DNA from 3 places in the Brevibacillus sp. JB24b genome. Region 3 is predicted to be linked to each of the others. Evidence: riboswitches for the same ligand, from Rfam matches in the RefSeq annotation. Region 3 holds a riboswitch; each other region holds the start of a gene.
The links. A riboswitch is a leader RNA that binds a small molecule or an ion and turns the genes downstream of it on or off. The one in region 3 is predicted to bind lysine.
Positions count from the first base shown of each region.

Region 1: it holds a riboswitch for lysine, as region 3 does, so the genes downstream of both, dapD (2,3,4,5-tetrahydropyridine-2,6-dicarboxylate N-acetyltransferase) here and ACQV1I_RS17880 (amino acid permease) in region 3, are expected to answer to the same signal.
Region 2: it holds a riboswitch for lysine, as region 3 does, so the genes downstream of both, ACQV1I_RS06445 (aspartate kinase) here and ACQV1I_RS17880 (amino acid permease) in region 3, are expected to answer to the same signal.

Region 1 covers NZ_JBNVQV010000001.1:3,933,692-3,944,078, reverse strand. Annotated here, with positions in the region: gene ACQV1I_RS18455 (WG repeat-containing protein) at 1-1,043, shown strand, start outside; gene ACQV1I_RS18450 (hypothetical protein) at 1,184-1,384, shown strand; gene ACQV1I_RS18445 (hypothetical protein) at 1,518-1,784, shown strand; lysine riboswitch at 1,859-2,043, shown strand; gene dapD (2,3,4,5-tetrahydropyridine-2,6-dicarboxylate N-acetyltransferase) at 2,178-2,888, shown strand; gene ACQV1I_RS18435 (aspartate aminotransferase family protein) at 2,962-4,182, shown strand; gene ACQV1I_RS18430 (N-acetyldiaminopimelate deacetylase) at 4,183-5,325, shown strand; gene ACQV1I_RS18425 (hypothetical protein) at 5,658-6,251, shown strand; gene ACQV1I_RS18420 (DUF4912 domain-containing protein) at 6,348-6,713, shown strand; gene ACQV1I_RS18415 (glycoside hydrolase family 73 protein) at 6,779-7,417, opposite strand; gene ACQV1I_RS18410 (DUF1885 family protein) at 7,555-7,983, opposite strand; gene ACQV1I_RS18405 (MarR family winged helix-turn-helix transcriptional regulator) at 8,165-8,689, shown strand; gene ACQV1I_RS18400 (DUF3055 domain-containing protein) at 8,914-9,210, shown strand; gene ACQV1I_RS18395 (GapA-binding peptide SR1P) at 9,494-9,616, shown strand; gene ACQV1I_RS18390 (hypothetical protein) at 9,796-10,387, shown strand, end outside.
Region 2 covers NZ_JBNVQV010000001.1:1,303,240-1,313,626, reverse strand. Annotated here, with positions in the region: gene ACQV1I_RS06450 (GNAT family N-acetyltransferase) at 1-815, opposite strand, end outside; gene ACQV1I_RS06445 (aspartate kinase) at 997-2,235, opposite strand; lysine riboswitch at 2,441-2,631, opposite strand; gene ACQV1I_RS06440 (SDR family oxidoreductase) at 2,797-3,732, shown strand; gene uvrC (excinuclease ABC subunit UvrC) at 3,735-5,462, opposite strand; gene trxA (thioredoxin) at 5,757-6,071, opposite strand; gene ACQV1I_RS06425 (MBL fold metallo-hydrolase) at 6,234-7,088, opposite strand; gene ACQV1I_RS06420 (electron transfer flavoprotein subunit alpha/FixB family protein) at 7,281-8,243, opposite strand; gene ACQV1I_RS06415 (electron transfer flavoprotein subunit beta/FixA family protein) at 8,258-9,025, opposite strand; gene ACQV1I_RS06410 (enoyl-CoA hydratase) at 9,038-9,814, opposite strand; gene ACQV1I_RS06405 (TetR/AcrR family transcriptional regulator) at 10,006-10,387, opposite strand, start outside.
Region 3 covers NZ_JBNVQV010000001.1:3,817,883-3,828,269, forward strand. Annotated here, with positions in the region: gene ACQV1I_RS17855 (RluA family pseudouridine synthase) at 1-103, opposite strand, end outside; gene lspA (signal peptidase II) at 146-613, opposite strand; gene ACQV1I_RS17865 (serine/threonine protein kinase) at 712-1,389, opposite strand; gene ACQV1I_RS17870 (phosphoglucomutase/phosphomannomutase family protein) at 1,618-3,045, opposite strand; gene ACQV1I_RS17875 (DUF4912 domain-containing protein) at 3,235-3,894, opposite strand; gene ACQV1I_RS17880 (amino acid permease) at 4,218-5,618, opposite strand; lysine riboswitch at 5,841-6,029, opposite strand; gene ACQV1I_RS17885 (DUF418 domain-containing protein) at 6,126-7,304, opposite strand; gene ACQV1I_RS17890 (DNA topoisomerase III) at 7,358-9,619, opposite strand; gene ACQV1I_RS17895 (NAD(P)/FAD-dependent oxidoreductase) at 9,830-10,387, shown strand, end outside.

The DNA.
Region 1 (10,387 bases), 120 kb from region 3:
CAACAGGGGCTACAGTACAAGGAGCACAAACGATAACAAACCCCTCTGGTGTAAAAGAAACTGTTTCAGCTGATGATAGACAAGAGGTTCGCCTATATTCCATTCAGGATCAAGATAAACATGGTTTTATTGATGCAACTGGAAAGGTAGTGATCGCTCCTCAATTTGAAGTGGTTGGTGAATTTCATGAGGGGCTTGCCGTTGCTAAAAAGGATGGGAAATATGGGTTTATCAACCAACAGGGCTCATTTGTTATCCCAGCTCAATATGACGAAGCAGATTCATTCTCAGAAGGAGTAGCTGCTGTTAAAACAGGGGATTATTTTGGTTTTATCAACAAAGATAATAAGATGGTGATTCCAGCAAAGTTCCAATTTGCTCGTAGCTTTCAAAATGGTCTAGCTGCCATTGGTGAAAATCATAAATATGGTTTTATTAATAAGCATGGGCAAATCGTGATTCAACCAGAATATGAGATTGTCTGGGGCTTTCAAGAAGGTACTACTGTAGCGTATAAGGATGGAAAAGCAGGTTATCTTGACCAAACAGGAAAAGTCATTATTCCCTTTACCTATCAAATTGCTAATCCATTTCAAGAGGGGCTAGCCTTAGTATATGAAGGTGAAGAAAAAGGATATAGTCTCATCAATAAGCAAGGCCAGGAAGTTGTGAAACCAGATGGGTTTGAACCTGGAAGCTTTTCAGAAGGAGTAGCCGACGTGATGGTAGCTGTGGACGGAGATTATAAAGCTAGCTATATTAACAAAAAAGGGGAGTTTTTACTTCCACCTACCTATGAACGTACATTACCTTTTTCAGAAGGACTCGCTTCCGTCAAGGTGAATGGCAAATATGGTTTTATTAATAAGCAAGGTAAAATGGTCATTAAACCTCAGTTTGAATCAGGCGGTGTATTTCACAATGGCTTAGCTTATGAGGTGACCCATGACGAACAAGGATATAGCTTTTGTTATGTAAATAAACAAGGTGAAATCGTTTGGAAAAGTTCAGTTATGAAGGAGTTTCCAGGGGATTTGGAATAGCTGTGTCGAAGCTCTCGCGAATTAGTAGCGAGAGCTTTTATTGTGAATAAAAATATGTCTAAAATGTGTCTAAAGTCATTTGAATGTTCTGTTAAATAAAGTATAATATTGGTAATGATTTGGAAAGGGGAAATAAAACCATGGAAATCGGCATTGCTATGTATCCGATCATAGGTTTCTTAGTCTTCTCTTTCATCTTGTTCTACTACTTGTATAAAGGCCTTATGAAGGATACAACAAAGCACGATGAGGAGCATGTATGGGTTGAATACGATACGAGCTTTATGAAGGAGACTCCTCACTCACAGAAGAAAAAAGCAAAAAGTAATCAGCAAATGTAAACACAAAAATGGATAAAGCACTCCTTATAGGGGGTGCTTTTTTACTTCTGTAATTTTTAAATTTGCTGAATTGTATGTTATAAATAAATGGAAAGGATTCGAATTTGGTAGTTTCTTAAAAAGGAGAGCGTTCATGCGTAAACCATATCTGATTGGACTTGTGTTTCTAGCTGTTTGGTTTGTTTGGTTCCTCTATGGATTAAGGTTTTACCGAGGAGAACAATTTAGTTCCTTATTTTTATTAGTTGCTTTTGGAACTGGAGTTTTTCCCATCTATTTTAGTTTCGTTCATTTATTAATTGGTGAACGTTCTAAGCAATGGATCAGTTGGGTTGGGATTGTTGCTACGGCGTTTGTGATCGTACCCGTTTCCCTTTTTCTTTTATACCGATTTGCTTAAAAAATCCATTTGTACAAAGCGGTTGTCAGGTAAGGGTTTATCTGATAAAGTGAAGTGAAAATTACATAAGAATAATCCAAAATAGAGGTGCGCAGCGGATGAGTCATCCTGTTTGCTTTACATCGCCGGGACGATGAGAACAGGATAAAAGGTCAATGCGCCGAAGTCGTTGCTGACCGGCAATCTACGGCTGGGGTGTACGTGAATAACGTACGTCTTGTCATGAAAGGTGTGCCTTTCGTGGAGCGCTATTTATGAGTTGCCATGGTAAAACCAGCAATGAGTAGGCGAATCCACTCATTGCTTTTTTGCTTATCAAGGGGTTATTCTTTTTCCAAACAGTAATTTTGCAAAAGCTATTACATAAACCAAATTGGTAGGAGGAAACAATCGATGAACATGATGGATGCCCACGAAATTATCAGCTTTATTCAAAAGAGCGAGAAGAAGACGCCTGTGAAGGTACATGTAAAGGGTAATTTAGAAGGAATTGATTTTGGTAAAAATACAAAAACCTTTATTACAGGCAATGTAGGTGTGTTGTTTGGCGAATGGAAGGACGTACAGCCTGTACTTGAAGCAAATAAGGACAGTATTGAAGACTATGTAGTAGAGAGCGATCGTCGTAATTCTGCAATCCCGATGCTAGATACAAAAGAAATTCAGGCACGTATTGAGCCGGGCGCTGTCATTCGTGATCAGGTTCACATTGGAAATAATGCGGTTATTATGATGGGCGCCGTGATCAATATCGGTGCTTCTATCGGAGAAGGTACTATGATCGATATGGGTGTTATTATTGGCGGTCGCGGAACGGTTGGTAATAACTGCCACATAGGAGCGGGAGCTGTCATAGCGGGCGTCATCGAGCCACCTTCTGCGACTCCTGTCATCATTGAAGATGATGTATTGGTTGGAGCAAATGCTGTTATTTTAGAAGGTGTACGTATTGGCCAAGGTTCAGTGGTTGCTGCGGGAGCTGTCGTTACACAGGATGTTCCTGCGAACGTAGTAGTGGCGGGTACACCGGCAAGAATCATTAAAGAGATTGATGCAAAAACCAAGTCCAAAACGGAGATTATGCAAGAACTTCGTCAGCTATAAATATGTAAGAAACCGTAAGGCATATATCATATCAGCTAGTAATTGATTGAGCTGAATAAAGGGGCGTCTTCCCATGACGGATTGGCTACAAAAAGATGAAACCTATTTGATGTCCACCTACAAACGATTGCCGATTGCAATTGAAAAGGGAGAAGGCAATTATTTACTTGATACAGAGGGAAAAGCGTATCTTGACTTGTTTACTGGTCTGGCTGTCTCTGTTCTGGGCCACTCTCATCCCAAAATTGTAGAAGCTCTTGTAGAACAGGGAGAAAAATTCTTGCATATCTCCAACATTTTTTTGAACAAGCCAGCCATCACATTGGCAGAGCAGTTAGTTAAGCATACAATTCCAGGAAAAGTATTTTTTAGTAACTCAGGGGCTGAAGCAACAGAAGCGGCGATTAAGCTTGTCCATAAATGGGCTAAAATGACCGGAAGAGAGAACGCTGGGGTTGTTGTGCTAAAAAATAGCTTCCACGGTAGAACGCTTGGAGCTGTCAAACTAACAAGACAAGCCCATGTTTACCAGGATTACCCTCTGCCAACCTTTCCTGTATATGAGGTAGCTCCTGGTGATATAGAAGGGTTGCAAAACATTATCACTACGTATTCACCTGTTTGCTTGTTAATGGAGCCTGTTCTCGGATCAGGTGGAGTCATACCGCTTTCTGAGCATTTTTTGGAAGCAGCTTTTGCTCTGTGTAAAGAACATGACGTGCTATATGCCATGGATGAAATTCAAACAGGCATGGGGCGAACTGGGAAACTATTTGCCTACCAGCATACGTCAGTACAACCTGACCTCATCTTATTTGCCAAAGGTGTAGGCGGTGGATTACCGCTTGGTGGGGTGATCGCTGGAGAAAAACTGGCGAATCTTTTCAAGCCGGGAGATCATGGAACAACGTTTGCCCCATCTCCATTGAGTGCAGCATTGGGCAATGCGGTTATGGGAGCATTGTTGAAAGATGGATTACTTGACGAAGGTAAAAAGCAAGCTGATTATTTGTGGGATCGCATAGCCCATTTAGTTGATGAATATCCACAGCTCCTATCTGACATTAGAGGTAAAGGTATGATGCTTGGTATCCAGACGAAGCTTACTCCAGAAGAGGTCAGCCAAGTTCAAAAAGGGATGCTAGAAGCGGGCTTTTTAATTGATGTTACGCAGAAAACGATTATTCGCCTGTTACCTCCGCTCACCCTAACCAGCGAGGAAATTGATCAATTTATGGTTTGTTTCCGCGAAGTCTTGGAGCAAACGGCCCACGTGAAGGGAGAGATTATGTAAATGTCATCTCCCTTTGTAGCTATTCGTCGTGAGCTACACAAAATCCCAGAACCTGGATTTTCTGAGTTTAAAACGCAGCAGTTTTTGCTTTCGTTTATTGCTCAATTACCTCAGGAGCATATTGAAGTGACGACTTGGAAAACGGGTGTGCTGGTTAAAGTGAATGGGACATCTCCAGAGCGGATGCTAGCTTGGCGTGCTGACATGGATGGACTACCGATTGAAGAGGATACCAGCTATGATTTTCGCTCGGAACATCCAGGATATATGCATGCATGCGGACATGATATCCACATGGCAATTGGACTTGGTATTCTGAGTGAGTTTGCCAAAAGTCCTGCTGTAGATGATCTATTGTTTGTTTTTCAACCTGCAGAAGAGGGGCCGGGCGGTGCGGAACCGATGCTAGCAAGCCCTGAATTTCGTCGCTATCAACCCGAGGCAATCTTTGCTCTGCATATCGCACCAGAATATCCTGTTGGAACCATTGCAATGAAAGAAGGGGTTTTCTTTGCCAACACTTCAGAATTATTTATTGAGGTGAAGGGGAAGGGGGGGCATGCAGCTTATCCGCATCTTGCCAATGATATGGTAGTTGTAGCGGCCCATCTTGTGACCCAATTACAAACGATTGTTGCACGCAATGTGAATCCACTAGATGCCGGAGTAATTACGGTAGGTAAAATAGAGGGCGGTACAAAGCAGAATATTATTGCTGAGGTAGCTCGATTAGAAGGAACGATTCGCACACTGTCTCAGGATTCTATGCATAAGATTAAACAGCGGATCGAATCGCTTGTTCAAGGGATAGAGGTAGGCTTTGATTGTGAAGCGACAATTGATTACGGTGCCATGTACTGTCAGGTATACAATGATCCAAAGCTTTCAAAACAATTTATGATCTGGTTGGAACAGCAGGATGATGTTACGCTGGTTCGGTGCTCGGAAGCGATGACTGGTGAGGATTTCGGATACTTTTTGGCTGATATCCCTGGCTTTTTATTTTGGCTTGGCGTAGATACTCCCTATGGATTACATCATGCTAAGCTAGAGCCAAACGAACAGGCCATCGGGAATGCAATCGAAATCGTTACCCGTTTCTTTCGCCGATATGCAAACGTTATGTCAAATGAAAACAACTAAAAAGCAACGAAAGACGGCCTGTGGGTCGTCTTTTGTTATATGCAAAAATAAGCCTTGGTTATCCACAATCTAATCTAAGTTATAGAAGGGAAAAGTAAGCCTTTCGATCAGAATGGGCATCAGATCACTATTATCCACTTGTGAATAAACGTTGAGAACATATTGTGGATACTGTGGATGAAGATAAAAAAGTTCTTTTTTAACCACAACTATTTAAGGTATGGTGCGTCTAAGATATAGAGAAAACAAAAAGGAACAAATATCCTTTTGATGTGAAAGCATACAAGTACAGCTTCGGCTTTCTATATATTATGATTGATGGAGGAATTTAGATGAAAAAGAAATGGGTAGCAGGCTTTGCAACTATCATCGTTGTAGCTACAGCAACGACTGCATGGGGAGATACAAGCATACGTACATATTTCAATGGTGAGCGCAATACCAAAATAGAAATTACGGCTTCAACACTTGATGCGACACAAGAATTAATTAATAGCCTTGGTGGCTTTGCTACTTATGATAGAGAGACAGGCAAATTGTTCATCGATAAGCCGAACGTGAATATTATGGTGTTAGAAGGAGTTCAGCAAAATAAAAACAATGATATCGTGCTGACTAATCCGGTAACAGGTTTTCTGGAAAAGAACATTCCACGTAACTTCGGAGTGTATGTAGAAGTAGATAATGTCGTTGATGCTAAAGATATGAGTGTTAAAGTAAATATTATCGGTCCAGATGGCAATGTGGTGGATAGCAGCAAGGAGAAATCCTACTCTGTTCGCGATGGTGGATTCTTTTTCTCCCAACCCTTTGTATCCACCAAGTTAAAAAAGAACGGTACGTATAAAGTACAATTGACAATGAAAAAAGAAAAAGATGCAAACATGATCGTTGTAGGAGAAAATTCCTTTACAGTAGGGAAATAAAATGCTCTTCCACCGTTTTCAAAATTAGCTACCTGATGATATAATAGTTAGAAGTAATTTCTATTATGTAATGTAAGAAAGGAAAGATGAAAGCGAATGAAGACAAAAGCCACGCGGTCATCAACAGATACAGACGGCCCGAGTATACGTATTGCATGGAAAGACTCCCAATCCATTTTAGCCTCTTGGCTTGTGACGGAGGAATACCAGCAAGAGATTGAGCAAGAATTTTCCATTCCATTCCATGAGTTGCCGTTAGTTCTGCGTCTGTATGATGTAACGTACCGGATTGAAATTAAAAATGACGGGCTAGACAGCTACACAGATTATGATATTAATTACCGAGCAAGCAATTGGATTCTCTACGGAGTAATGGAAGGGTGCAAATATTGTGTCGATCTCGGCATACGTATGGTAGACGGAAGATTCTATTCGCTAACCAGATCCGAAATACTTTCGTAACACCTATAGGAAAGACAGGACCCGATTAGGGAACCTGTCTTTTGTTTTTTCATCACGCATCTATTCTATTTACCTTCACGACATTTGTCATATACACGTAACGCTACTGCTAATACAGCCCAGACAGGCATAGGTTTATCTAAGTCATTTAACCATTCAGGGGACGTGATGATTCCCTCTGCTAGGGCACGCCTACCTACTTCTAGCTTCCAAGTGGCTACAAATTCCTCGGATGGGGCCTTTTTTTGATCATACTGGGTTAGGTTGTAGGCTTCGATTAATTTTTGTAGCTTTTCCGCATATTCTGGATCGGTAGCGTAGCCGGCTAGTTTTAGATGTTGGGCTGCTTGAAAAGGGGTAGTCGCTTGAATAACCGTTTTATAACGAGGGGTTAACAAGATTTGTGAATGATCTTCAATGGATTCAAGAAAGCTGTTATAGGCTTTGAATTCTTGTGTTTTCGTCACCCATGTACCTTGAAGATATTCTTTTGTTTCTACATGTACAGAGCCTGCTGGTCCTACCCCTTTTATTCCAAAAATGTTGTAGGATATCCGACCTGTAGCAGGATCTCTTGGGATGGAGTTACCAAATCCAGATTCTAAAATAGCTTGAGCAATGGTTATGGAGGCGTAAATATGATACTTTTCAAAGGCAAGCTGAGCTGGTGCACTTACAAGCGAAATGAAATCAGAGCGTTCCATAAAAAAGCACCTCCTTTAGACTGAATGTTGGAGTCAAAGAAGGCACTTATAATGATATAAGCACCTCCACTATGTATCATATTGGGGGGGTGCCATTTTGCTTGGACAAATGTACAAAACGCTAAAAAAATACAAATTTAAGGCTTGCGTGGCTGAAAATATTGAATTCTTCCGTTGAATAGATGAAGCTCTCCTTTTAGTTCACGGGCCAAATAGCGACAGTATTCGTTGCCTTTACTTTTATCGTTTTGAGTTGCCGTGTCGGGAATACTAACCTGAATGAAAGCGCGCTCCTGATCGTCTTTTAGATGTGTGCCTACGCCAATGATCACATATTTATAAAGATTCTGATCTTTACCCTTTAAAATGAAAAATGTGTCTTTTCCTTCCGCTGGTTCTTCGATATGATAGGGAAAGGAGGCATCTGTATAACTCCAATCCAATTGTTGGCCTGTTTTACTGGTTTTATCTTGATATTTTTGTAAAAATGTTTTGACATCATCAAGAGTAACCGTGGAGGCGATGGAACCATCTACTAGATATACATAGGCGGATTGCATATTCACGAATCAGTTCACTCCCATATCAAAAGTACGGATTTTTTCTACTTTAAGTGTAGCATTACAGTTTAGGCTTCTGCAAGCGGACACAAAAAACGGAAAGCAATTGATTATATTTTCTGAAAATAGTACAATGATGAAAATTTATACTTGTAGAGAGACAAAAATCAGTTGGGGGAATGGGAAAATGAAGGATACAGCGGTACGACAGGTGCATGAAGCGTTAAATACATTACGAGCAATCAATGTTGTGAACAAAGACGATTGGGAAAGAGCTGCAAAGGCAGCGAATTTGGACTCATCTGTACAATTAAATATTTTGTGGATCATTTGCTGCTACGAAGGAGTACGTGTTACACAGATTGCTGATTGGACGTTTTGGCATCCCTCATCTATTGTTATTCATATAAAAAAGCTGATGGAAAAACAATTAGTAAGCATTGAGAAATCCGATATTGATGGAAGGGTTGTTCATGTGTATCCTACAGGCGCAGGTCGTCAGGTTATTGAAAAAAGTAGGAAAAATACGCCTAGTCTCTTCCGCTTGACAGAGGCTTTGGAAAAATTGAAAGAACGTTACTCTGTTGTAGTAGTAGAACTGTTTTTTGAATGTATATCATTCCTTGCTCAGACATTGCACGGAGCAGATAAGGTGAGATGGATCCAGGAAGGCGAAGAGCGTTTTCCTGAGAATCAAAGCTCTGCCGGTTGAATATCCTCTGTAATAAGTACGGAAATAAAAGGTAAAAGTTTCAAATTATTTAAAAAAGGTTACATTTGAATGTGCAACTTTTTCAAATGTAAGGAATGGGCTTGATCGAAAGGAACTTTTTTATCTCCATCTCATATTCTAATAAAGCCATCGTTGGGCTTATAACTAGGTAAAGATAGATAGATGAGGAGATAAAAGATCATACAAGATGGGAGGGTATCGCGATGGAAGCAATGGAATTGTTGTATGACGTGAACGAAGATGCTAAAGTTCGTTTTCTAGGCTTTGCAACCGACACAACTCGCTATGATTTTGGAATCGTGTATACACATCGTTTTTTCGGGAAACCACTGGTGGTATGTATGCAGACAGGGCAATCAACGCTACTAAGTTCAGAAGACACCATGAATCCAAAACATCTGCAACAAATCTTTAAATTGACTTGTCTGACCCAAGCAAATGAGCTCTCTCAATTCTTTCGTGATAACTTACCGTCCATGCCTTTTCAGGATCAATACTAGCCTAGATACAGTAGATAGTTGGAATATGACAGCCCCCTTCGCAATGAAGGGGGCTGTTGTTTTGGCTTTATTAAATGATTTAAAGTTAATGTGACATACTAATGATTCGATTAATAATTGATTTGAGATTATAGCAATAAAAAACGGACCAAACAGTTACGTTTATTAGCCTATTGACAGTTAAAGTATGACGTATTAAGATTAATGTAACACATTTATAAAACTAATGTGACATAATAATTCGATTCATTTGCAAGTACATTTATTCCATAGGGGGCTTATCATGACGACAATCGTTTGTCAGAAATGCGGAGACATCATTGATCATTTGGAATCACCACAGGTGAAAACGCTTTATGGTTTATGTGATTGCCCGTGCCATCAGCATGATAATGAACACGAATAGGTTTTGAAGATGTATTTTTTTGAATATATCTATTCCATTGATTATGTAGCACACTCTTTTTGAGTGTGTTTTTTGCTTTTTCATTTCCTGTCAAATATTTTTATTTACTTCTACATTTAAATGATAAATAATAAGAAGGATAAAGATATTGGAAATATTTTGTCGAGAGGAGTTACAAAATGAGGAAGAAAAGCTTTCAGCGATGGATAGCTGTTTTTGCCATGGCAACGACATTGGTTAGCAGTGTGAATCCAGCTTTCGCTTCTAATTATGATGAGGAAAAGCTTTCAGTGAATGGCGATACTGCAGCTGCTCCCTATGGTATGGATTTTGATGGAGATTATGCTGTATGGGTAGAAGAATCTGGGAAGAATTATTCCATCGTGGTTTATGATGTGGATGATGAAAGTATCAAAAAGAAAATTTCTAGCAATAGTTCTAAGAAGGTAGCTCCGCGTATTGATAGAAATACAATAGTGTGGGCTCAACAGGAAAAAAATGGATATGAACTATATGCGTACGATCTAAAAAAAGATAAAGAACGTGTTCTTACAAACCAAGATGCAAGAGTAACTGATCCAGAAGAAATAGTTTTTAAGGACAATGTTGTAGTTTGGAAAGACAAGCGTGATGGTGGAACAAATATTTATGCGATTGAAGTAGGAAGTGACAAAGAATATCGCATATCTACAGGTGGAAAAGCAAGCCATCCTTCCGTTTATGATGACCAAGTGGTTTGGCAAGATGAACGTAATGGAAGATCCGAACTGT
Region 2 (10,387 bases), 2.5 Mb from region 3:
AACGAAAAGGATTCTTCTCTTTTTATTTGATACATCGTCCACATTCCAATGTCCTGAAAGCCCAAACGTTTATAAATAGCTCCAGCCGTTGGGTTATCATAAAACAAGCACAAGCTTCGCCCTTCCGCCAAAACATCCCTGCACAGCGCTACCATACAAGCACTAGCATACCCCCGCTTACGATAAAGGGGATGAGTACAAACACCAACAATCATGGCAGCCATCGAACACTCGGCTGTTGTTGAAGCACAGGCTACCGTTTCTGTGTTCACCTCTACATAATAAGTTCTCCCTGTACCGCTTTCCAGTGTGTGTTTCAATGCTTCTTCTGCATCAGCAGATCTGCCAAACTCTTGTATCTGATCACGTAGGCTGACGATTTTTACGACATCATGAACTGTGGCTTTTTTTACCTCAAATCCCTTGATGTCATCCTGAGATAGTTGAGAGTCATCTTCTAATTCTGCAAAATAGGTAGTTTTGATCTCATGCTTCGGAAGATGGCTTGCAAAGTCCTGTAAAGAATCTTGTTTTCCTGATAAAACCTCCAGCTTCTTGTCAGCAAGTATAATTTCACTGAACCCTTCGATATCAAACCTATCCAAAGCATAAAATACGTACGAGTGATAATACCGCAGGAGTACCGCAGAGAGTTTTGTCTGGTCACTCGCTGACCATTCTCCCCATAACTCTTGAAAAGGTGTAGAGAAGCCAAAATTTTCTACATCACCAATAAGAAATAAGTTCAAGCTTCTCTCTTTTGATACCAATTCCATAAATGCTTCATAATCTGCTTCTGTTAGTTTTCGGATCATTTGGCAATTCCCTCTCCAAAAGTTTTTCCCTCCATTATTTGAAAAAGTGTACTACTTGTCAATAGAATTCAGAAAAAACACATAAAGCCCGGTGGAAGTCTCTCCACCAGGCTCCTTGATTAATCCAATCCTATCCCTGTCCATTTGAAACACTCTACATTCTGTTTTATTTAAAAACAAATTAAGCGTGCACGACAGCATCCGCAGAAACATCCAATCCAAACGCCGTATGCAGTGTAGCTACAGCTTGCGCAACTTTTTCTGCTGGGATAACACAAGATACCTTAATATCAGAGGTAGATACCATCCGAATGAGAATATCCTGGCTGGATAAATGACTAAACATATCGGCTGCAACCCCCGGATTGGTTATCATACCAGCTCCTACAATTGAAACTTTTGCAAGGCCAGATTCATATTCCACATGCTCAAAGCCTAACTCCTCCTGATGAGCCGCCAAGGTCTCCAGCGTTCTATGTAAATCGTCAGCGGAGATCGTAAAGGAAACATTATTTGCTTTGTCATGATAGGTGCTTTGAATAATGATATCTACATTAATTGATGCGTCCGCCAATGCTTTAAATAATAAGGATAACATGCCTACTTTTACAGGCATTCCGATAACCGTTATAGAAGCTACATCTTTGTCATGAGCTATTCCGCTGATTACTTTCCCTAACTCCATGTTTGTCTCCTCCTCAACCAATGTTCCCTCTTCTTCTGTAAAACTGGAACGAACCACAAGTCGAACTCGATGTTTTTTTGCACTTTCCACAGAACGTGGATGCAACACACCAGCCCCTAGAGTTGCTAATTCTAGCATCTCATCATATGAAATGGAGCTTAACTTTTGTGCACGAGAAACAATGCGCGGATCGGCTGTAAATACCCCTGATACATCTGTGTAGATTTCACAGCAGGTAGCCTGTAGACTAGCCGCAATTGTTACCGCTGTAGTATCAGACCCGCCCCGTCCCAATGTTGTAATTTCTCCGTTTTCGCTAGCTCCTTGGAAACCTGCTACGATGACAATTTTCCCCTGCTGTAATTCTTGCTCAATCCGTTGACTGTTAATCGTACTAATGCGTGCCTTTCCATGCTTCTCTTCCGTTAAAATGCCAGCTTGCCAGCCTGTCATGGACACAGCTTCGTACCCTCTGCTTTGTAGGGCCATACTAAGTAACGCAATGGAAACCTGTTCGCCTGTGGCAAGCAGCATATCCATTTCACGAGCAGGCGGGCTCTCATGTAATTCCTTTGCTAAATCGACCAGCACATCTGTTGTTTTTCCCATAGCAGATACCACAACCACCATGGCATACCCGGCATCCTTATAACGGATAATTCTCTGTGCTACCTCTTGAATACGCTCCGCAGAGCCTACGGATGTTCCCCCGTATTTTTGCACCACAATTTCCATTTTGAATCTCTCCTCTGGTATATTCTGCTAGTCTGGATCATATGCCTTCCTTGGTTCATTTATAATGAAAGCTTTTTACTAATTAAAGTACAAAAAAGGCAACGACAAAGGAAATACCTAGTCGTTGCCCTAACTGGACATACACGGTCCCTCCTTCCCCTGATTCACGGAAATGCCAAAGCAAGTAATAATAGCTCTAGCAGCCCGGTGAGATAGCTCTCCATTTGCATGACGGGTAGGACATGCAAATGACAGTCTTACGCTTATTCAACGTAAGCCCAGCATGCACCGCTTGGGTATCGCGTGCACACTTCGGCAAATTCCCCTTTCCCAGCTCCATCATAGATTCCCATATCTCCGGAGGGTACTCTTGGTTTTTGCGCCTCTACCTCACTCCTGTATAGGGAAGTGAGGTTGTTGCTTATGAGATTATTCAGAATTATATCACGTTACTTTGCCAGTTACAATTCTTTTTGTTAAGGGATATAAGAACATATTAGCGTGATACAATGAGCATAGTTTTCGTATCTTTTTATATAGAACATGAAAGGAGGCTTTCTAATGAAAGATAATAAAACCTTGCAGAACCAACCCGAGGCAAACACGGACAATAAAACTCCTTCCTCCGTACATTTGAACTCAAAATCCACCTCGCCTGTTGTTCTTATCACTGGGTGTTCAAGCGGCTTTGGAAAACAAATTGGTATAGCTCTTGCAGAAGCTGGCTATCAAGTAATCGCCACAATGCGTGATGTAACAAAAAAAGAGCCTCTTCTTCAAGAGGCTTCAGCCCGTAGCATTGAGGATCGTTTACACATTATCTCCTTAGATGTTACGAAACAAGATAGTATTGTGCAGGCCATCGACCAAACGCTACAACTATTTGGCAAGATAGACATATTGATTAACAATGCTGGCTATGCGACTGGCGGTTTTACTGAAGAAATCCCCCTAGAGGACTGGCGCAATCAGTTTGAAACCAATTTTTTTGGAGCGGTAGCCACTACTCAAGCGGTTTTAAAGCCCATGCGTCAGCAAAGGAGCGGTCTCATTATCAATATGAGCAGCATTTGCGGACAATTTGGCTTCCCTATGCTCGGTCCATACACCGCCTCCAAACATGCACTAGAAGGCTTCAGTGAATCTCTACGCTTAGAAATGCTCCCATTTGGCATCAAGGTGGTCCTAATAGAGCCTGGGCCATATCGAACTGATATATGGGAAAAAAGCATAGAAGCAGCAGCTTTCTCACCTGAGTCTCCCTATCATACCTTTTTAGAGTATTTGAAACGGCAAGCCAAGTACAACGCCATGCACTCTGGCGATCCAGAAGAAGTAGTCCACACCGTATTACGTATTGTAAAAGCTCCTAATCCGTCCTTTCGTTATCCGATTGGAAAAAGCATCAAAAGCTTACTCTTTAGTAAAAAAATATTACCCTGGAGATTCATAGAGCTAATTGTAAAAAAGCAATTACATAAAATACTGAAGAAATGAGCTTATTTATCATCCTTCAATCCTCTTACATGTGTAATAATATCTCTTGCTAATTTGTCACCAATACCAAGCTGACGGAAATCTTCCACTGTTGCTTCGCGCATCTTTTTCAATGAACCAAAATGCTGAAACAACTTCTTACGTCGCTTCTCTCCTATACCTGGTATCTCATCTAATTGTGAAGAAAGCATTGTTTTGGAACGAGCCTGCCGATGAAAGGTGATGGCAAAGCGATGTACCTCATCTTGGACACGTTGCAACAGATAAAACTCATGGCTATCCCGCTTAAGCTCTACAGGCATGGGCGGGTCACCATAGAGTAACATCGCTGTTTTATGCTTTTCATCCTTAGCAAGCCCACAGACGGGAATGAACAACCCTAATTCATTTTCTAGCACATCCATAGCGGCACTGATTTGACCCTTGCCCCCATCAATAACAATTAGATTAGGTAATGGTTGATTTTCTTTTAACAGGCGAGAATATCTCCGCAAAATAACCTCTCGCATGGAGCCGTAATCATCAGGGCCCTCTACCGTTTTTATTTTATATTTCCGGTACTCTTTCTTGTCTGGTTTCCCATCAGTAAACACAACCATGGCCGACACAGGTTCGGTTCCTTGTATGTTAGAGTTATCAAAAGCCTCGATGCGATGAGGGGTGCCTATTCCCATAATGTTACCTAAATTATGGACAGCCTGCACTGTACGGGCATCATCTTTTGCTAATAAGGCAAATTTCTCTGCTAAGGAAATACGCGCATTCTCTTTTGCCATATCAATTAATTCATGCTTTTTCCCACGTTTTGGGGTTAATACTTTTACTCCTAGCCATTCAGAAATTAGCTCCGATTCACTTTCTTCAGGTAGTAGAATTTCTTTTGGCAAAGCCTGCTGTTTATCAAAATAATACTGTGCAACAAACGACATGAAATCTTCTGTGGCATCTCCGTAAAAGGGAAACGAGCTAGTATCACGCTCGATTAGCTTACCTCCCCGCATATAGAAGACCTGTACGCACATCCAGCCTTTATCGGTATGAAAACCAAAGATATCACGGTCAACCGTATCAGTCAGTGTAATCTTTTGTTTCTCCATGACTGCTTCAATATTATGAATTTGGTCACGAAATTCTTTTGCCCGTTCAAACTCCATATTCTCTGCAGCCATCATCATTTTTTCCGTTAAGATTTCTTTCGTAGCCTTGTGACCACCATCTAGGAATTTAGCGATCTCATCAACAATGCGTAGGTTCTCCGCCTTATCCACCTCGAACACACAGGGTGCCATACATTGATGCATGTGGTAATACAAGCATACCTGCTTTGGCATATTTTTGCATTTACGAAGCGGGTATAAACGATCCAATAGCTTCTTTACTTCCTGAGCAGCTGTCGCATTGGGATATGGTCCAAAATACTTCGCTTTATCCTTTAAAAGGCGACGCGTGATCTCCAAACGCGGATGTGCCTCATTAGTAATTTTAATATATGGGTACGTCTTATCATCTTTTAATAAGATATTGTATCGAGGATCATATTTTTTTATCAGATTACACTCTAAAATAAGGGCCTCTATTGGACTAGAGACCACAATATATTCAAAATCAGCAATTTCATTTACTAGTAACTGAGTTTTCCCATCATGACTGCCAGTAAAATAGGAACGAACGCGATTTTTTAATACCTTAGCTTTTCCCACATAGATAATGTCGCCATTCGCATTTTTCATTAGATAACAGCCTGGCTTATCCGGCAATATCGCAAGTTTATCTTTTATTTGACTCACGTCGCGTTCTCCCTTCCTGAGTATGTAAAATTATAAATCTCATCCGAACCCGAAATGTCTTTTTTCCTACCCTTTATCCTAGCACACTTGTTCTCTTTTTCCTACTTATAAAGATTGGGATGGAAAACATATGGGAAGAGTGGAAAACAAAAAACCCGCACTCCTATTTAGGAGCCGGGCTTTTAGAACGAATGATGGCAACTTCCGCATCAAACGCACTTGATCTTACCAACGACCTTACAGATGTTTGTTGATTGTTTCCATCAAAGCATCTTTTGGTTTAAAACCAACCATTTTGTCCACAGGTTGACCGTCTTTGAAAAGAATCAAAGTCGGGATGGACATAACGCCAAATTTACCAGCAGATTCTGGATTGTCGTCAACATTCACTTTCACGATTTTCAGCTTTTCGCCGACTTCATTATCCATATCTTCAAGCACAGGAGCGATCATTTTGCAAGGTCCGCACCATGGAGCCCAAAAGTCTACCAATACTGTACCTTGTTCGATATCTTGTGCAAAAGATTGATCCGTCGCATTTGTAATAGCCATAGGATAAAATCCTCCTTTACTCTTAGAAAAATAACTTAAAGCCTTCTGAAAGTATATCATCTACAGCCAAAATTGACCATGACTCAAAATACTTTCATTATACTTTGAAAAAACAATTGCTATTCTTATCTTATCCTGCTACAAAATGGTTGAATCCATTCGTTACAGTTTACCAAATCCATCAACAAAAAAACGAACGGTCTCTGTCTCATCCTCATTTAATTCTCTATGTAAGAGTGCAGTCATACCTTTACTGATTTTTTCTTGATTACCCTTGAACTTTTCTGTAAAAAAGGCTGTATTTTTTAATAGCAGAAGCTCTGCGTCAAACTCCTCTTTTGTTAAAGGAGCCTCTTGATGAGATAGAAAAATAATGTTCGCATCATATTTTTCAAGCTGTTCTACTAATTTTCGTGATTTCTCAACTGTGTAATTCCACTTTTTAGCATAGATATTCGGATATAGGCAATCACCTAGAAACAATACTTTTTCTTCAGGGATATAAATCAGACTTGAATCAGATGAATGATCTCCTCCCACATGTTCAATTACACAGCTTACCCCACCTAAATGAATTGTCATTCGACTATCAAATGTAAGCTCAGGTAATCGCAGAGTGACATCTCGGTTCGTCCCCAGTTCCTTTTTTATTGCCTCTGCACAAAATGGTATTTCTATTCCTAGCTCAACACGCTTATCTAAAGCACAATCTGTCCAGGTTAGGTCCATTAGTTCTTTAATATATTGAAGTGTTTGGCTATGTGAAACGATCGGCATGTCCATTTCGTTTAAACCAAATACATGGTCCCAGTGCCAATGGGTAAGGGCCAACCAGTCAGCTTTGATACCTTTTTTGCCTAACTGTTCTAGGAATAACTTCGCATGGTTAGAAGAATTACCCGCATCAATCAAAAGTGTTTTTTCATCTCCCACTATCGCTGCTAGAATGGGGCGATCCGTTTCCTGATAGGGGGGGACATATAAAATACGTTTTGAAATTTGTACAAGTTGCTGCAATCTCTCCCTCTCCTGACTCACTTGTTTTATAGTTCATTCGCAGCATACCATTCTTATTTGTTTCTTCATTAATATTTCTTCATTAATATTATTTTTTGACTTCGTTTTAATCTAAACCAAATTCCCGTCAAAAGCAAAAAACTACGGTCCTAACTAAGCAACCGTAGTCTATACACCCACCCTTATTAAACTTTAGCCTACTACTACCTTTTTGAATTCTTCCGTTAGTAATGGCACCACTTCAAACAAGTCACCCACGATGCCATAGTCAGCTACTTGGAAAATAGGGGCTTCAGGATCTTTGTTGATAGCCACAATCACTTTGGAGTTTGACATTCCTGCCAAGTGTTGAATAGCCCCGGAAATTCCGCATGCGATATATAAATCAGGAGTTACCACTTTACCTGTTTGGCCGATTTGCAGTGCATAGTCGCAATAATCTGCGTCGCAAGCTCCACGTGAAGCACCAACTGCTGCTCCTAGAACCTCAGCTAGTTCTTCCAGCGGCTGGAAGCCGTCTTTACTCTTAACGCCACGGCCACCTGCGATAATTACTTTCGCTTCGGATAAATCTACTTTGCCAGACGTTTTGCGAACGACTTCTTTAATAATGCTACGTAAATCTTTTAGTTCTACGTCTACCGTGACCACTGTAGCAGATTGACCTGACTTTGTTTCTCCCAAAGCAATATTATTCGGACGGATCGTTACGAAAACTTTATCACTGGAGAATATACGCTTTTGAAATGCTTTCCCTGCATAAATAGGTCGAGTAAAGACAGGACCCGCTTCAACACTAGTAACATCTGAGATCAGACCTAATCCTAATCGAGCAGCAACCCGTGGTGCGATATCACGTCCAATCGCTGTATGTCCTGCCACGATAGCGTCTGGATTCACCTCTTGAATTACCTTCACAATAGCCTGTGCATATGCATCGGGAGCATATTGGTCTAATGTTTCATTTTTTACTGCATAAAGGCTAGTCGCTCCGTATTCACCCAGTGCATTGGCATATGTATCTGCATCGCTACCGAATGCAGCAGCTACTACTTCGCCACCCTCTGCTATGATCTGGGCGGCAGCCAATGCCTCCAAGGAAACGTTACGCAATTGATGATCACGTGCTTCAGTTAGTACGAGTACTTTTTTCATTTGGAAGTCCTCCCTTAGATCACTTTTGCTTCGTTACGCAGTAGTTGCACTAATTCAGCCACTTGGCTCGGAACATCACCTGACAAGATACGACCTGCTTCTTTCTTTTCTGGTACATATTGATATACGATCTCCGTCTTACTTGCTACATCTTCTGCTGTAAGCCCCAAATCATCTGCGGACAGACGATCCAATGGTTTCTTTTTCGCCTTCATGATACCTGGTAGAGATGGATAACGCGGCTCGTTTAAGCCTTGTTGCGCCGTAATAAGGACAGGTAGGGAGGTTTCTACTACCTCCATATCTCCTTCCACATCGCGTTCCACGCGGACAGTAGTACCATCAATGTCAATTTTAACCGCTGTTGAAACATGGTTGATGGATAGCTCTTCAGCTAAACGAGGACCACCTTGACCTGCACCCGAATCCACAGCCATTTGTCCACCTAAGATGAGATCGAATCCTTCTTTTTTGGCAACTGCGGCTAGTACCTTTGCTGTCGTATATTCATCACCAAATAACGATTCATCATCTACTAAAACTGCTCGATCAGCTCCCATAGCTAGAGCAGTACGCAATTCTTTTTCGGCTCCATCTTTGCCTAGGGTCATTACAATAACCTCGCCACCAAGGTCATCGCGTAGCTTGATTGCCTCTTCAATGGCATATTCGTCATACGGATTAATAATCGTTTCCACACCATCATCACTAATGATACCGTCCTGAATAATGATCTTTTCTTCCGTGTCAAAGGTCTGCTTCATCGCAACTAAGATTTTCATGGTTGAACCCTCCTATCGATTGGAAAATTGCGGTTTGCGCTTTTCAAGAAAAGCAGTCACGCCTTCTTTCATATCTTCAGTAGTGAATACCTGACCAAATAATTCAGCTTCACGCTTCGTTCCAGCAGATAAACCCAGTTCTACGCCACTGTGAATTGCATCCAGTGCGTATTTGACAGAAATCGCACCCTTTTCTGAAATTTTATAAGCTAGCTTTTTACTTTCTTCCAACAACTGTTCCACTGGATAAACAGCTTCTGCCAGACCGATCGCATGAGCTTCTTCACCATCGATCATATCGGAAGTCAGTATTAGTTGGGTAGCTTTTCCTCGTCCAATCAGACGCGGCAAACGTTGAGTACCACCGTATCCGGGGATTAGACCTAGATTAAGCTCAGGTAGCCCTAACTTCGCTTCCTTTGCTACATAACGGATGTGGCACGCCATAGCAAGCTCCAACCCGCCGCCGAGGCAAGCTCCATTTATTGCAGCAATGATAGGTTTAGAAAAAGTCTCCATTCGCAGAAACAATTGTTGTCCTCGCTCCGCCACCTGCTGTGGACTCTGTTCAGCCAATTCAGTAAATTCTTTAATGTCAGCACCTGCGATAAAAAAGCGGCCTTCGCCAGTAATAACAATGGCACTGATCTGATCATTTTGCTCCAAATCGTCTAAAACCTGAGCCAAACTGGTGAGTGTAACTTGATTTAACGCATTGGCTGGCGGATGGTTAATCGTCAATATAGCGATAGTTCCTTCTGTTACAAGCGTAAGATTTGGATACGACATGCTTTGTCCCCCTTTTACACCGAACGAGCGAATGAATGAGCGCCCGATCAGTTTTGTACAAAATAGAACCTAGGCAACATTGTATCAGAGGAAATCTCTATACAAAAGTCTTTTTACAAGTTTTGTTGAAGTGAAATAACCAAGATTATTTCAAAAACGTTGTATTGAGATTTCCTAGGCTTGAATGGGGTCTAGTTTTTGCAGAATCCCTTTAGGAAAAGATTGTGAATGGGATCCACAAGAGAGACGAGATCGTACTTACATTCTTTCATAATCCAAGAAGTTACCGTCTGATCCAACGTACCAAAAATCATAGTGCGTGCCATCCGTACATCAATATCTGAACGGAAGATACCGCTGTCCATCCCTTCCTGAACGACTGCATCAATCAGGTTAAAGTATGATTTCAACACTTCTCCAATACCCTGACTTACCTCAGGATTAATCTGACGCAACTCAATTTGTGTTACAATCGCTAAGTTATGATCCTGCGCCAATTGGCTGAGATGACTCCGAATGAGAATACGTACCTTCTCAGAAACATCGTTTGCCTGAGAAGTCAACTCACGGCAA
Region 3 (10,387 bases):
GAGACCATTCTCCTTCTTGCATGGTCAAAAATTTATCAATGCGTTCCCCTGCTTCTTCTTTTTCCACTGTCCAATCATAACGTTCAAAAGTTTGCTCTGTCATCTATAAGCTCCTAAATGTATTCATTCTAATTGTAGTATGCTCTTACTTGCTGGAAGAATGTGATGGCTTGCGAGATTCCATAAAAATATCAATCAGCATCACGGCCACACCAAATGTAATTGCCATATCGGCTACATTAAAGATTGGGAAGTTGATAATGACAGCGTGTAAAAAGTCCACTACTTGTCCCGTTGAAACCCGATCAATAAAGTTACCGATGGCTCCACCCAATACGAGTGATAAGGCAATGGACATACGCGGATTGCTTTTTCCTTGTTTGTAAAGAGTATAGATAATCCCAATTACAACTAGCGTAGTGATAATAATAAAGAACACGCGACGGTTCTGGAGCATGCCAAACGCAGCACCCATATTACGGTGTGAAGTTAAGTGGAACACATTTTCAATCAACGGAATTGATTCTCCATATTCCATGTACTTCACCACGAGATGCTTGGTCCATTGATCCAAGGCAATAACCGCGAGCGCAATTATGTAGTATATATACATAACAGCCTCCTTACATAAATGGCGTAGAGTAACACCGCAAATTGTACCACAGGCAAAATCAGTTGGGCAATTTTTTTCAATAACTTCCTGCTTGTTTATTAGATAGAGCTCTTTTTATGTCTTTCTTTATGTTTCATGGAAGTCAAACCTTTCAGCTTCCGATAAAAGCGATACCCTTTGCGTACCAGATCAAGTGTCCACAATGGAATTTTGATACGCCGATCTTTAAGATAAGGGTAATAAATACGATAATAGGCACTTCTAATATCCTTCCATTTGCGATCTTCCCCCGGATGGATATAGTCGCTCACATCAATGATATAGGCATGTCCTTGATACATGAGAACATTTTTACCATGCACATCTTGAGGGTATAATCCCTTCGCTCTCGCTTCATCTAGTGCCTCGTCTACTTCTTTTATTACATTTTCAGGAATAGGGATTCCATAGCGTACACAATCAAACAACGAGATTCCTCTCATACGCTTGATTACTAGATAATTTTCCCCCTTCTCATAACAAATCGGATAATACTTTGATTCACCTAGCCGACGATATACCTCACTCTCTTCTTCAATTCCTGGCTTTCCTGGTGCATATAGTTTAACAACAACGTCAGGATAGTCAGGATGACAGAATACACCTGCGTAATTACCAGTTCCAACAATCTCCCAGGGATGAGGAGCATAAAGGACTTGAACAGGGTCATAGGGAGAAGGTGAGTCCAATACTACTTCTTCTAAAAACCGATCTAAAAGAACCTGCTCCAATTTCATCGGTACCCTCTCTTCATCTTCACATCTTAACTGTTATTGTAACAAAGAAAGATGCGAGAAACATTGTTCCTTTTATCAGAGTAATTTTTTCTAGAAAGAACTTTTCGCCATGCATTTCATTTGACCTGCATACTTTTTACTGACATGAGAAAAAAACCAACTCACTAGAAGCCGGTCTCTTTCAAATCATTTTTTCTTATCTGTGGTTAAAAGCTTCTGTTTGGTCAATTAATTAGTTTCCTCAAACCAATCCCTCACAGCCTCTTTCAGCCGTTCTAACTCTTCTGACCCCGTTGCCTCACAATAAATCCGTAATAATGGCTCCGTGCCAGATGGGCGTATTAATACCCAGTGTCCACCTTCTAGTAAGAGCTTAAACCCATCCTGTGTATGAATGGCTTCGACCGCATACCCGGCGATCGTGTGTGGAGGCTTCTCTTTAAAACGAAGTAAAAAAGCTTCCTTTTGTTTAAAGCGAATGTCTAGCCTACTACTATACATACGTCCAAATTGGCGGTGGATATCCTCTTTAATCTCGTCTAAGCTCTTCCCCTCGACTGCACACATTTCCGCAATTAATAAATTCATTAAGATTCCATCCTTCTCAGGAATATGCCCCAGAATACTCGCTCCTCCGCTCTCCTCACCGCCAATAAGCACATTGCCTCTGAGCATTTGTGCCCCAATATATTTAAACCCAACAGGTGTCTCGATTAATTCCAATCCATAATGTTCACAAATGCGATCTAGTTGATGAGTGGTTGCTACCGTCCGAATGACTTTACCCTGACCATTTCGGTTTTTAACCATATGATAAGTCAGTAGCGTAAGCACTTCATTTGGAGATAGATACCTCCCCTGTCGATCCACGACTCCAAACCGATCTGCATCTCCATCGTTGGCTACACCCAAATCCGCATTCTCGACCAAAACTTGACGAGACAATTCTGCTAAATGATGTTCATTTGGCTCTGGTAGACCTCCGCCAAATAACGGATCTCTTTCTTCACGGATGCTTTTAACCGCAACTCCAGCCTCCTGTAATAGAGCACTCATATACCCACTCCCTGCCCCATGCATGGCGTCTACGACTACAGTTAGGTTTGCTCGCTGTAATACATCCATTCGAATAAGCCTGCGAATGTGCGCCTCATAGTGAGGCTTTAAGTGAATGGGTTGATATAGCTTACCATTTTTAGCCTCCTCGATGGAGCATGTCTGTACCTGTTCTCCGCTCACCTCAATCTGTTGAATCAATACCTCTAAACGTTGGGTAATATCAGGAGAAGCTGGCCCTGCATATTCGGGAATATATTTGATTCCATTGTATTCTGCGGAATTGTGACTAGCTGTCAACATCACCGCCCCGCTTACTCCAAAATGCTTTACCCCAAAGGCAACGACAGGGGTTGGTGTCGGCTCACTTACCAAAAAAGAAAGAATGCCGTGAGCTGTCAACACACGTACAACCTCTTGAGCAAACATTCGTCCCATAAAACGAGTATCATAGCCCACAATTATTCCCCGATCTATCCACCCATTCTCCTCTGTATAACAGGCAATTGCTTTTGCCACTGTCCGTACATTTTCCATCGTAAACTGATCTGCCATCACAGCTCTCCAGCCATCTGTTCCAAAAATAATCTGTTTTTCCATTTGATTCCCTCCACACTAGACAAGTAATAGTCGGGTCAAATACTCCATTTATACTTTATGAAGGGAAATAGTAGGATAGAAGGTTTTAGCACATAAACAAATAAAAAAGCGGCACGCTGGCCGCCTTTAATTAAATGTATGTATTCTCTATTTCTTCTCTAGACATCGGGGGTGCCCTCCCCTGATTCTTTACCATGCAGCGTACCGGTAAGCTGTCAATGTCACGCCTTCAGACCGCATGATCGGACAAAATTGGCCAGAAGCATAAAGCCCAAATTCTGCTACATACTGTTTGCCGGTTTGCAAATGTTCAACATAGCAAGATTCTGCTTCTTCTTTCATGTACACGTCTTTATACCCCACTTCCCTACTAGATGACATGCTTTCCTCCACTTCATAAAGACGAATTCCTTGTGTAATATTCGCCCAATCTTCATTTAGGTACCCTGCAATCATATGCAGGCGATATTTAGAAATATACCAATGGATATACACAGTATCAGGTGCCGTTGGGATAACAGCTATGATAGGGACTCGTTTTTCATCATCGGCAGCTCGCCCCTGCGCTTGTTCAGCTAAAAAATCTTTCGCCTGAGTTGTATAGCTCTCCCCTCTGTCCGTTTCCAATGGATAGACAGCAGGATAAAAAGGTGGGCTTACAACCTTTCCCATGAACAAATTAACGAAGGACTCCTCTGCTACGCCTTTGCTGCTCTCTTTGTTAGCCTGCGACTTCAGTCCAAATTTGTGAAGTTGGTATTTCACTTGGCCAATGGTCATCTCGCACCTTGTAGCGATCTCTTGTAGTGATAGGGACTGCGCTCGCATTTGTAGGATTCTTGTAATCATGAAGGTTGTGCTCCTTTCTGCTTAACTCATTGCTCTTAAGTATAAAAGAGCTTATCTTAAAATCATGTCGAACGCTGAACGCATAACTTTTCTTCTTTTGTCGATACCATCTAAAACGTTCGGCATAGAGAATGGTCGTTCGACAAACTTTTTATCTTCACTAAATTTTTAAAAAAGGGCAAGGCGAGGTATCCAAGTGGGTAAAAGACTCCTTAGAACCCACATATATACAAAAAACCACTCACAAGCTTCAGAATTTCTCCCTCATGCTTGGTAAGTGGTTTTCCTATATTTATTATCATGCTATGAAAAATTTCTATATACTAGTCTCTTACATGCGCACTGCTAAAATCACATTCTTTTAATTTTACAATCTTTGTTTTCTTGGTCCATTTGTATCCCAACCATAAGGCAAGGAAGATTGGAATACCGATATAGGATACCAGCATGGCGTTCCAATCAATTTGATCTCCAATAAATGCCTCGTAATTCTGTCCCAAAATAACAACCATACATAGCATAAAAGCAAACAGCGGACCGAATGGGAACCATCTTGCTTTAAACGGCAATTCACTTAAACTATGCCCTTGCGCCACAAACGCCCGACGAAAGCGATAATGGCTAATGGCAATACCCAACCAGGCAATAAAACCAGACATACCAGAAGCGTTAAGTAACCATGTATATACAACTCCATCACCGAAAAGAGAAGCGAAGAAAGCAACCATACCAACTGATGCTGTCATCAATAGGCAGTAGATCGGAATACCGCGACGGTTTAGTTTCGTAAAAAATTTAGGTGCTTTCCCATCCTTCGCCATCGCCCACAGCATACGTGTAGAAGCATACATACCGGAATTACCCGCAGACAGTACAGCGGATAAAATAACAGCGTTCATCACAGAAGCGGCAAAAGCCAAACCTGCTTTTTCAAATACCATCGTAAACGGACTAATTGCAATCGTATCTATATCGCCACCCACCAAATTCGGACTGGTGTACGGAACTAACAAACCAATAACCAAGATCGCCAAAATATAGAACAACAGAATACGCCAGAATACCTGCTTGATAGCTTTCGGGATGTTTTTACGTGGATCATCGCTCTCTCCTGCTGCTACCCCGATTAATTCTGTGCCCTGGAAACTAAAGCCGGCAATCATAAACACCCCAAGGGCTGCCATAAAACCTCCGTGGAATGGTGCATCACCAACGGTAAAGTTCTTAAAGCCAACAGCCTCTCCACCCATAATACCAAAAATCATTAAGATACCAACTATTAGAAAAATAATAACCGTTGCTACTTTAATCATAGAGAACCAGAACTCAGACTCCCCGTAGCCTTTTACAGATAGATAATTTAAACCAAACATCAAAGCTAAAAATAAACCGCTCCACAACATTGACGAACTATCCGGGAACCAAAATTTCATTAAAAGCGTCGCCGCAGATAATTCGGCTGCAATCGTAATGGCCCAGTTATACCAATAGTTCCAACCTAACGCAAAGCCAAGAGCAGGATCTACAAACTTGGTTGCGTAGGTACTAAAAGAGCCTGACTCTGGCATAAAAGCCGCCATCTCACCCAAACTAGTCATTAAGAAATACACCATAATACCAATAGCCAAATATGCTAAAATCGCGCCACCAGGACCTGCTTGGGAAATGGCTCCACCACTTGCAAGGAATAGCCCTGTACCAATAGAACCGCCAAGAGCGATCATAGTGAGGTGACGAGCCTTTAGACCACGCTTCAGTTCTTGTGGTTGTCCCCCGTCTCTAGTAGCCGATGTGTTTGTTGACCTTTCGTTCCTTGATGTTGCTTGTGGCATAAAAAAACACTCCTTTGTCTGTTCATAGATACATGCAAGGAAGGAGTGGGAATATAAAAAATCCGCCAATCAAAACCTGACGACGGATTTATACATGACCCGCATCATACCTTCCATGAAGATAGCACAACACGCTTATTCGGCAAATAAACGTGACAGTTCTGCCCCTTTCGGAAACAGCCCCAGCCTGTACATTACAGAGTCTTTGTACAAACTTCGGCGGTCTTTCCTTTCTGATGGAGTCTACAACTTCTCTGTGTCTCGTCCAGCATACTCTTAAATACCGCAACCTCTACCTCACCAGATATGATGAGGATTTGCTATTTTATTAAAAAAGATAATGTAATTATAGATGATAAAGCAGTAGTTTTCAACTAGTTTTTTATAGCCTTCTATTGACTATGATCTACCATGACTTTGTTCTTTCAGCCGTAAAGGCTGCTTTTGCATATAAGTTGCGCATCTCCACAGCCATTCCATTGGTCCAAAAGCGTACTGAGATAACCACCACTTACTAAACATTACCTGTAATAGATAGATCGTAATACAATATATAAATCCAATCCACAGTGGAATACCTGCCGTATTGGGAATAAACAGGGAAAACAATATGACTGTTATCAATGTCTGCAATAAATAATTGGTTAATGCCATTCGTCCCACATATGTAAAACCTTGCATTTTTTCTCGTAAACGTTTGTTTTCCAGCAACAGAACGATAGAAACGAGATAAAAGACAAACAGCGTTTTTCCTGTCAATTGAATGTACTTTTGAATTTCTTCAGACACATAGACATCATGGCTGAAATAAAAACGGAACATCGGAATAAATAACAGAATCGTTACTACTAGACTCACGATCTGAGTGATGCGCAATCCACGTTTCCATTCATGGACACGTTGAAAAAAGTTGATCTTTCCTGCACACAATCCCAGCAAAAAAAGTCCTAGTAATTCAGGAATATAGATGATTACATTGAGTATCTGGATTCCACTCAACATTTCATAGCGTTGACTTACTTTTTGTGTATAGTCTTCTAGTCCATTAAACCAAGGAGCTTCCAATAATACTGTTTGACCTAAATCAACATCACCGGAAAAAGCAAACCAGATAAATAACATAAACAGAGCCATTAAAAAAATACTCCAAACAAACAATGCTGATGCCTTTTGACGATAAAAAAATAACAGTAAAAGTCCCACTAATGCATACATATGTAAAATATCACCATACCACAGCAGAAGAAAATGTAAGCATCCCAGAAGGAACAGCACAGTTAGACGCCTGGAAAACAGGGTTCTCATCGCGTATCCTTTCGCTTCTGCTCTACTCATAAATAGATAAAACCCCAATCCAAACAAAAAGGCAAACAAAGAGTAGAATTTTGTCTGAATAAATAAGTCATAGCCAAACCGAAACACTGCATCCATGCCTTGGGTATATCCCCTTGTGTCTAGAGGTTGAATTCCTAGCATAGCTGGGAAGTTCACCAGAAATATACCCAAGATAGCAATGCCTCTAATTGTATCGATCGATGTTATTCGATCGTTAACGGAAATCGGTCTTGCTTGATTCATACATCACACCCCCTTCCTTTCTTGTTTGTTACTTTGCCTTGTTTTATTCTTTTCTACTCAGTAGAATATAGCGCTTCTGTAATCCTTTTCCCTTTCGGTGCTCTTGAGCCTGCCTTTTTATACTCCTTTGCATCCGAAGAAGCTGTTTTTGCTTCAAATTCAAACTGAAATTGTGCTTTCTCCAAATCCCATTTCAAATAGGCATCAAATGTCTTGTCACCTTTTTTAAAGCCTTTCATTAATCCGGTTTTTCCTTCTTCCATCAGTTTTTTTACATTGGTGGCAGACAATGATTTACCAAGTAATTTTTTCGGCAGAGTAATTTTACAACCAGTTTTGTTATACTGATCGCACCCATAGAAATTTCCTTTATCTACAATAGAGCCTTTACAGCCAGCACATATCGCTACCTTTTTACCTACAGTAAACTTGGATGCTTGCTTAGGCATTGTCTCAATATCCATGCCTGTAAAATCCCATGTAGTAGATTGCTCTGTAGCATCCTGAACAATCTTATGAGCAAGTTTTTTGACTTGCTCCATAAACTCCTGCGCAGAAGCCTGTCCCTGTCCAATTTCTGCTAACCGTTGTTCCCAGCGAGCCGTCATCTCTGGAGAGGCGAGGATCTTATCTCCAATGGCATCAATTAAAAGGCTCCCCTTCTCTAAGGCAAATACTTGGTTTTTCTTCACCTCGATATACTTTCGATCTTTTAACATTGTAATAATACCAGCTCGTGTAGCTTCGGTACCTAGTCCCTCCGTTTTAGACAAGACTTTTTCCCACTCACTATTCTCTAAATGCTTACCTGCGGTCTTCATTAGCGTAATTAACTGGCCCTCTGTATAGCGTTTAGGCGGTTGCGTTTTTCCCGCTTTAACTTTTACACGACTTACCTTCCCTATTTCATCCTTTTCAACAGGTGGTAGGAGTTTTTCTTCGTCTTTATCCTTATCGTCCTCTTCTTGACCTTGAAATAAAACCGTTCGCCAGCCTGCTTGTACTTGGCATTTCCCTTTACTTATAAATGTTGCTCGCCCATCCACTAAAGTGGTAATGGTGGTATAGTCAAAAATCGCCGGCTCATAATGGGCAGCAATCAGACGGCGTGCCACTAAATCATAGATATGGCGTTCGTCAGCAGAGAGCTTGTCCAACTGGGGCACTTGCTCCGTAGGAATAATGGCGTAGTGGTCCGTCACTTTCTTCTCATTCACATAGCGTTTGTTATTCGCTACTGATTGGATTGGTGTAGGAAAGAATGATTGAAACTCCTTCTTTTTAGAGAGCTTGGACAAAATTTCTGGAAAACTCTTGGCTTCTCCCGGCGTAACAAAGCTGGAGTCGGAACGCGGATAGGACAAAAATCCCTTCAAATATAATTGCTGAGCTACATCCAACGTCTTTTTAGGCGAAAACTTAAAAATCTTATTAGCGGTTGCCTGTAAGGAGGAAAGATTAAATAGGAAAGGTGGTAAAAATTCCTTGCGTTCTTTCTTGACCTCCTGTACACTAGCAGGCTTTTTCTCACAGAATTGAGCTATGCGAATAGCCATTTGCTCATCAAATAGGCGGGACTCTCCGTCCTTTTGCCAAATACCTTCATATTTCTTACCTTCTATGTTAAAAGAAGCCATCACTTCCCAAAATGGCTCGGATTTGAAATTGGCAATCTCTTTCTCTCTTTTGACAACGAGCGCTAGAGTAGGTGTTTGTACACGTCCTGCAGAAAACACATCCGAAACACCCTTTTGCTTAAAAAGGATCGTATAAATCCTAGAAGCATTCATACCAATTAGCCAGTCTGCACAGGAGCGACTGTACGCTTCATAATATAGATTACGCGTGTGTGATTCATCTAATAATTGCTCAAAGCCTTCCACAATTGCACGGTCCGTTAAGGAAGAAATCCATAGTCTTTTCATTGGTTTTTTTACACCAGCAAGCTCTATAGCCGTACGGATAATGAGTTCACCCTCACGCCCTGCGTCCCCCGCATGGATAATTTCTGTGACATCTGTGCGTTTTAGCAATTGTTTAATAATCGTAAATTGCTTGGCCTTTGATCTCATTACCTGATAGCGAAATCGTTCCGGTATCATAGGCAGTGTCTGTATGCTCCATTTTTTCCACGTAGGATTGTATTCTTCGGGTGGAACTAATTCGCAAATATGACCTACAGCCCAAGTCACCAATGCTCCCTTTGGAAATAAGCGATGGGGAGCGATTTCAATATATCCTTGTTGTTTTTTATGTGTAAATGGGCCCGAGAGCTTTGAGGCCTGATCAGGTTTTTCAGCAATAATGACTTTCATGTAAATGACTCCCTTTTATCAATAGCTTTATTCTTCTGATCTAGTAAAAAAACTGTTTTCTAGTTTACCGTGTTTTGCCCGCTTATACAATCTTGTGTAGGAGGAATCCTTGTGGTTTAAGGTCATACTTGCTTAATGTATCCCCCAGCTCAGTGATATTTGTTATAATGAAAAGAAGCAACCATCTTAGCAAGAAGCGGGGGAAATGAAATGAAACGTGTTCAAGTGCTGATCGCAGGCGCTGGGATGGCAGGTATTTCCACTGCAATTTGGTGCAAACGGCTTGGGCTTTCTTGCCTCGTAATAGAAAAAAGCGATACGCTTGGTGGCCAAATTCACTATATTCATAATCGCATTTGGGACCTCCCCCCCAAACTATATGCAAATGGAGAGGAATTGCTGACCGACTTGCGTGAAAGTGTGCAGGTGTTACAAATACCAATTCACTACCAAGAAAGCCTGCGTAGCATTGATTATCAAACAAAAATTATACATACAGAACAAACCTCGTATCAAGCGGATTATGTAGTCGTTGCCACAGGAGTGAGTCCTGTTCATTTGCCGCAGCTTGCAGATGTCCCTACCCATGTGCTAGGACCAGAGTTTTCTACATCCTCGGAGGCTCATTTATTAGATCAAAAGGATATTCTGGTTATTGGCGGTGGCGATCGTGCATTAGAAAGTGTTTGTAATCTGTCAGCTTACGCGCGTCATATTTGGCTTGCCGTCCGTAATCATCAGTTTCGTGGCAGACAGGAATGGGTGCAA